Regions from separate parts of the Mesorhizobium sp. M0018 genome, predicted to be linked through region 1. Evidence: riboswitches for the same ligand, from Rfam matches in the RefSeq annotation. Region 1 holds a riboswitch; the other holds the start of a gene.
The links. A riboswitch is a leader RNA that binds a small molecule or an ion and turns the genes downstream of it on or off. The one in region 1 is predicted to bind S-adenosylmethionine.
Positions count from the first base shown of each region.

Region 2: it holds a riboswitch for S-adenosylmethionine, as region 1 does, so the genes downstream of both, NKJ81_RS18530 (O-succinylhomoserine sulfhydrylase) here and metX (homoserine O-acetyltransferase MetX) in region 1, are expected to answer to the same signal.

Region 1 is NZ_JAMYVL010000005.1:76,122-79,524, forward strand. Features, by position in the region: gene NKJ81_RS08695 (prephenate/arogenate dehydrogenase family protein) at 1-453, opposite strand, end outside; gene hisC (histidinol-phosphate transaminase) at 460-1,569, opposite strand; SAM riboswitch at 1,708-1,785, shown strand; gene metX (homoserine O-acetyltransferase MetX) at 1,862-3,031, shown strand; gene metW (methionine biosynthesis protein MetW) at 3,147-3,403, shown strand, end outside.
Region 2 is NZ_JAMYVL010000012.1:104,416-107,818, reverse strand. Features, by position in the region: gene NKJ81_RS18540 (hypothetical protein) at 1-422, shown strand, start outside; gene NKJ81_RS18535 (2'-deoxycytidine 5'-triphosphate deaminase) at 440-1,534, opposite strand; SAM riboswitch at 1,670-1,747, shown strand; gene NKJ81_RS18530 (O-succinylhomoserine sulfhydrylase) at 1,818-3,008, shown strand; gene NKJ81_RS18525 (ceramide glucosyltransferase) at 3,046-3,403, opposite strand, start outside.

The DNA.
Region 1 (3,403 bases):
CGGCGTGAAAATGCACCAGCGGTTCTCGAACAGTTCGGCAAAACCGGCGTCCGGTCCCGATTTTTCGGTGCCGGCCAAAGGATGGCCGGGGATGAAGTGCACGCCATCAGGCACATGCGGCTGCATCTGCGCGATCACCGATGCCTTGGTCGAGCCGACATCGGTGAGGATGGCGCCCTTCTTCAGCGCCGGCGCGATCTCCGCGGCGACCGTGCCTGAAGAGCCGACCGGCACCGAAACGATAACCAGATCAGCATCGCGAACCGCCTCTTTCGCATCCGTCGTATAGGTGTCGCCAAGGCCGAGTTGGCTCGCCCGTGCCAGCGTCGCTTCGCTGCGCGTCGAAATCGCGATTTGGCCGGCGAGCCCCTCGCGGCGGATGACGCGGGCCAGCGACGAGCCGATCAGGCCGATGCCGACCAGCGCGATTTTTTCGAACATCGGTGATGTCATGGTGTTCTAGCTTTTCAGGAATGTCGCGAGTGCTGCGACAACGCCGCGATTGGCCTCTTCGGTGCCGATGCTCATGCGCAGCGCGTTCGGAAAACCGTAGCCGGAAACGCGCCGCAATATGTAGCCGCGCGCACTGAGGTAGTCGTCGGCGGCCGCCGCCGAATGCTTTTTGTCCTCGGGAAAGTGGATAAGGATGAAATTGCCGACGCTCGGTGTCACCCGCAGCCCGAGCCCGCTTAGTTGCTCGCTCAGCCAGGCCAGCCAGGTCTCGTTGTGCGCGACGCTGCGTTCGATATGGGCGCGGTCGTGGATCGCCGCGATGCCGGCCTCGATTGCCGTCGCATTGACGTTGAAGGGTCCCCGCACGCGGTTGATCGCGTCGATGACGTGCATTGGCGCATACATCCAGCCGATCCGCGCCCCGCCCAGGCCCAATTTGGAGAAAGTGCGGGTCATGACCACGTTTTCCGCGCTGCCCACCAACTCGACGCCGGCTTCATAATCGTTGCGCCGGACATATTCGGCGTAAGCTGCATCCAGCACCAGAAGCACGTTTCGCGGCAGGCCGGCATGCAGGCGGCGCACCTCCTGGAACGGCACGTAGGTGCCGGTTGGATTGTTTGGATTGGCAAGGAAGATGATCCGGGTAGCCGGCGTCACCGCGGCGAGGATCGCATCGATGTCGGCGCGTTCATCGGTCTCCTTGACCGTTACCGGGACGGCACCGGCCGACTGTATGTAGATCTTGTAGACCATGAAGCCGTGTTCGGTGATGATGGCTTCGTCGCCGGGTGCGAGGTAGGTCTGCGCCAGCAGGCCCAGAATCTCGTCGGAGCCGTTGGAGCAGACGATGTTCGCCGGGTTGAGCCCGTGCACCTCGGCGATCGCTTCCCTCAGGCGCCTGGCGCTGCCGTCGGGATAGACCGCGAGCTTGTCGGCGACCGCGCGCGCGGCCTCTATCGCCTTTGGCGAAGGACCGAGCGGGTTCTCGTTCGCCGACAATTTATGGACCTTGGCGACACCTTCAGGCGCCGCGCTCTTGCCGGGCACATAGGCTTCGATGTCCATGATGCCGGCGCGGGGCCTTGGACGTGTCTGATCCGGTGTCTGGCTCATTTCATGAAATCCGTCGAGAGTGCCTCCATCCGGAAGCCGCAGCGGAAATACAAGCCGTGGCCCGGAATGTCGAGGGCCGGCAATTCGGGATCAAGAACTTGCCGTTGACGAAGCCATGCGCGAGTCATAGAAGAACGGCTACAGTTCCGTGGTGATTTGGCCGGTCGGCTTGCAGCCACGTTAAACAACTTGCTAAAGGGCCGTTTGCATCTTGTAACCGGCTTTGCGAAGGCATGGCCGGTTTTTTGTTGCCCAGACCGGTGGACAACTGAAGGCCGGGCAAGGAGATGTGATGGTCGCTTTGCGCGCTCGAAAAACCAACAACGAGGCCGACCAGCCGTCGAGCCCGGTGTTGCGTTTCGGCGCCGACAAGCCGCTCAAGCTCGACGCCGGCACGCTGCTGTCGCCGTTCCAGATCGCCTACCAGACCTATGGCACGCTCAACGACGCGCGCTCCAACGCCATCCTCGTCTGCCATGCGCTGACCGGCGACCAGCACGTCGCCAACACCAATCCGGTGACCGGCAAGCCGGGCTGGTGGGAAGTGCTGATCGGTCCCGGCAAGATCATCGATACCGACCGTTTCTTCGTCATCTCGTCAAACGTCATCGGCGGCTGTCTCGGCTCCACCGGCCCCGCCTCGACCAATCCCGCCACCGCCAAGCCCTACGGGCTCGACCTGCCGATCATCACCATCCGCGACATGGTGCGGGCGCAGCTGATGCTGGTCGAGCATTTCGGCATCGAACAGCTGTTCAGCGTGCTTGGCGGCTCGATGGGCGGCATGCAGGTGCTGCAATGGGCCTCCAGCTATCCGGAGCGCGTCTTCTCGGCGCTGCCGATCGCCACCGGCGCCCGCCATTCCTCGCAGAACATCGCTTTCCACGAGGTCGGCAGGCAGGCGGTGATGGCCGACCCGGACTGGCATGGCGGCAAGTATTTCGAGCACGGCAAGCGGCCGGAAAAGGGGCTGGCGGTGGCGCGCATGGCCGCCCACATCACCTATCTGTCGGAAGCAGCGCTGCACCGCAAGTTCGGCCGCAACCTGCAGGACCGCGAAGCCCTGACCTTCGGTTTCGATGCCGACTTCCAGATCGAGAGCTATCTGCGCCATCAGGGCATGACCTTCGTCGATCGCTTCGATGCCAACTCCTATCTCTACATGACACGGGCGATGGATTATTTCGATCTCGCCGCCGACCATGGCGGCCGGTTGGCCGATGCCTTCGCCGGCACCAAGACGCGCTTCTGCCTGGTTTCGTTCACCAGCGACTGGCTGTTCCCGACCGAGGAGAGCCGCTCGGTCGTGCACGCGCTGAACGCGGCCGGCGCTTCGGTCTCGTTCGTCGAGATCGAGACCGACCGCGGCCACGACGCCTTCCTGCTCGACGAGCCCGAACTGTTCGCCGCCATCAAAGGCTTCATCGCCTCGGCCGCCCGGGCAAGAGGGCTTGGCGCATGACCCCGAAAGGTTGCAGGCTGTTCGGATCAGGACCATGCGCCAGGCATCAGCGCATGACCCCGAAAAGTTGCAGACTTTTCGGATCAGGATCATGTGCCGAGCAAGAGCCGAAGGCATGAGCGTCAACCGCGCCCAGCGCGTCGACCTCGAAGTCGTCGCCGATCTCATCCCGCCGCAGTCGCGGGTGCTGGACGTCGGTTCCGGCGACGGCCTGCTGCTCGAATTGCTGCAGGAGACCAAGAAGGTCGACGGTCGCGGGCTGGAACTGTCGCAGCGCGGCGTCAACGAATGCGTGGCGCGCGGCCTGTCGGTTATTCAAGGCGATGCCGACAAGGATCTCCAATTCTATCCCGACAAGGGTTTCGACTTCGT
Region 2 (3,403 bases), on a different contig from region 1:
TAAGTTTAGTCCTGTTCCTCGCCTATTTCTCCCCAGCGGCTTACAGCGCCGGACAATGCAGCGCAAAATCCTATCGCGAGGCCCGGATGTCGATGACTAACCGGCTTCTGGCCACCGGCTATTCGAAATCGCAAGTGAGCTTTCTGATGCGCAACGCGGATCGCATGACGTCCGCACTCCGCGCTGACAGACTGAACGACAATGGCAGAGCCTGCGGTGTCGACTCCGCCAGAGCCCATGTGCTGGGATGTATCGACAAGCAGTTGTTCCCCTTGCAGTCCAGCTCAAGCGCCTCACTTGACGACGAGAAGCAAACCAGAGGATTTTGGGGGAAGAAGCGATTGGCAGTGCGAGAACTGCTCTTTATCGGTCAGTTTCATGGCTGCCTTGGCGCCGCGAAAGAATATCTGTTTCGCGGCTGACGGAATTGCGAACAAGCTCAGCGGGCGGCGCGGAAATGCTTGGACAGTTTCAGGCCCTGTGCCTGATAATTCGAGCCGAGATCAGTGCCGTAGAGCGCCTGCGGCCGTTTCAGCATGTGCTCGTAGACCAGCCGTCCGACGATCTGGCCGTGGTCGAGGATGAACGGCACTTCGTGGCTGCGTACCTCGAGCACCGCCCGGCTGCCGGTGCCGCCCGACGCCGAATGGCCGAAACCCGGGTCGAAGAAACCGGCATAATGGACGCGGAACTCGCCGACCAGCGGATCGAAGGGCGTCATTTCGGCCGCGTAGAGCGGCGGCACATGCACCGCCTCGCGCGACACCAGAATATAGAATTCGTCCGGATCGAGCACCAGCTCGCCGGCACCGCTCTTGTAGAGCGGCTCCCAGAAATCGACGACATCCTGCGCGGCGCGCTTGTCGACGTCGACCAGGCCGGTGTGGTGCTTGCCGCGATAGCCGACAAGCCCATCCTTGTCGCCGTCGAGGTCGATCGACAGCGCGATGCCGCCGCCTGAGATGTTGGGTGGTTCGGTGGCGACCAACATTTCGGCGTGGTGCAACTCGTGCAGCTCGTTTTCCGACAAGAGCGCATTGCCGGTGCGGAACCTGACCTGCGACAGCCGCGAGCCGGTCCGCACGACAATCGGGAAAGTGCGCGGGCTGACCTCCAGATAGAGCGGGCCTTCATAGCCGGCGGCGATCTTGTCGAACTCGTGGCCACGGTCGGTCATTACCCGGGTGAAGATATCGAGCCGTCCGGTCGAGCTTTTCGGGTTGGCGGAGGCGGAAATATGGGCGGGCAGCGCCAGGCTCTCGAGCAGCGGCACGATGTAGACGCAGCCGGTTTCCAGCACGGCACCTTCGGCGAGGTTGATCTCGTGCAGCTTCAGCCGGTCGAGCTTGTCGACAACCCTGTGGTCCGGGCCGGGCAAGAAGGAAGCACGCACCCGCCAGGCCTTGTCGCCGAGCCTGAGGTCAAGGCTGGCCGGCTGGATCTGATCGGCATCGAGCGTGCGCGGCGATTTCAGCGCGCCCGTCTGGAACAGCGCGGAAATATCCTGATCGGGAAGAATGCCTGTCTGCCGCAAGGGTCTGGCTCCGTTCGAACGCCGGGCGAGGTCTTGTTCTGTCGCAGGTCCGACCGTGGACGCGTTTGGCACCTGCTTGGTACAACCCTCTTAATCATGCCGGCAATTGACGCAAGCGTGGCGCGGGTCTAAAGCTCGTTATCCCGTGGTGATTTGGCCGGTCGGCTTGCAGCCACGTTAAACAAGTCGCTAAAGGACCGTCAGGCCGCAAGGCCATATGGACCGGTTGCGACTTTCGCGACCGGTTTTTTGTTGTTTGGACCAATTTTGGTGTTTGGATGGAATGATGACCAAGAAGCGCGACTGGAAGCCTCAGACCGCACTCGTGCATGCCGGAACGCTGCGTTCCGGCTTCGGCGAGACCTCCGAGGCGATGTATCTCACCCAAGGCTATGTCTACGAGACGGCGCAAGCGGCGGAGGCCCGCTTCAAGGGCGAGGAGCCGGGCTTCATCTATTCGCGCTATGCCAATCCGACGGTCGACATGTTTGAAAAACGCATGTGCGCGCTGGAAGGAGCCGAAGACGCGCGCGCCACGGCATCCGGCATGGCGGCGGTGACGGCAGCACTGCTGTGCAGCGCCAAGGCGGGCGACCATATCGTGGCGGCGCGCGCGCTGTTCGGCTCCTGCCGCTGGGTGGTCGAGACGCTGGCGCCGAAATACGGCATTGAGGCAACGCTGGTCGACGGCACCGACATCGCCAATTGGGAAAAGGCGGTCAAGCCAAACACCAAACTGTTCTTCCTGGAAAGCCCGACCAATCCTACGCTGGAAGTGATCGACATTGCCGCCGTCGCGGCACTTGCCAATGCGATCGGCGCCAGGCTGATCGTCGACAATGTGTTCGCCACGCCCTTGCAGCAGAAACCCCTGCAGCTCGGCGCCCACATCGTCGTCTATTCGGCCACGAAGCATATTGACGGCCAGGGGCGCTGTCTTGGCGGCATCGTTCTGTCGGACAAGAAATGGATCGACGAGAACCTGCATGACTATTTCCGCCACACCGGCCCAAGCCTCTCGCCCTTCAATGCCTGGACGCTGCTGAAGGGCCTGGAGACGCTGCCGCTACGCGTACGCCAGCAGACGGAAAGTGCCGGCCGCATCGCGGATTTCCTGGCCGAGCGCCCGCAAATCGCCCGTGTCATCTATCCCGGCCGTGCCGACCACCCGCAAGCGGCCGTGGTCAAGAGGCAGATGTCGGGTGGCTCGACGCTGATCTGCATGGATGTGAAGGGCGGCAAGCAGGCGGCCTTTGCCTTCCAGAACGCACTCGACGTCGTGCTCATTTCCAACAATCTCGGCGACGCCAAGAGCCTGATCACCCATCCGGCGACGACGACGCACAAGAACTTGACCGATGAGGCCCGCGCCGAGCTCGGCATCGGACCGGGAACGCTCAGGCTGTCAGTTGGCCTTGAGGACGCCGACGACCTGCTCGAAGACATCGAGCAGGCACTGAGAGTTGCCGGATAAGGGCTGGCCGAACAGAGGCGAGCGGGAACGCGCCCGATCAGGCGCCGGACGGGGTCTCTTCCAGCTCCGCGACGGTCTTTGTCTGGATAGTCATCACGTTGCCGCGCCAGTCGACGGCGCCGCTCAGCCATCCGCGCGCCCAAATGGCGGGAAGCATCAGGTCTCGCGCCATCATCGCCGGGATCGTGCGCGGCGACAGGTGCCATCCCTTGGCCGAGGCCAAGGCGCATTCCGGCAGGTAGGCCGCGACCAGCACGGCGATGGCGGTTGCCGGCAGGCTGACGCCGGCGTCAGCCGCCGCGATCAGCGCAAACACCAGCGGCGGCGCCGCGCCGATCAGGATCTCGGGGGCGAAGAACAGCGCGAAGGTGACGCGGCGCAGCCGCGCCCAGCGC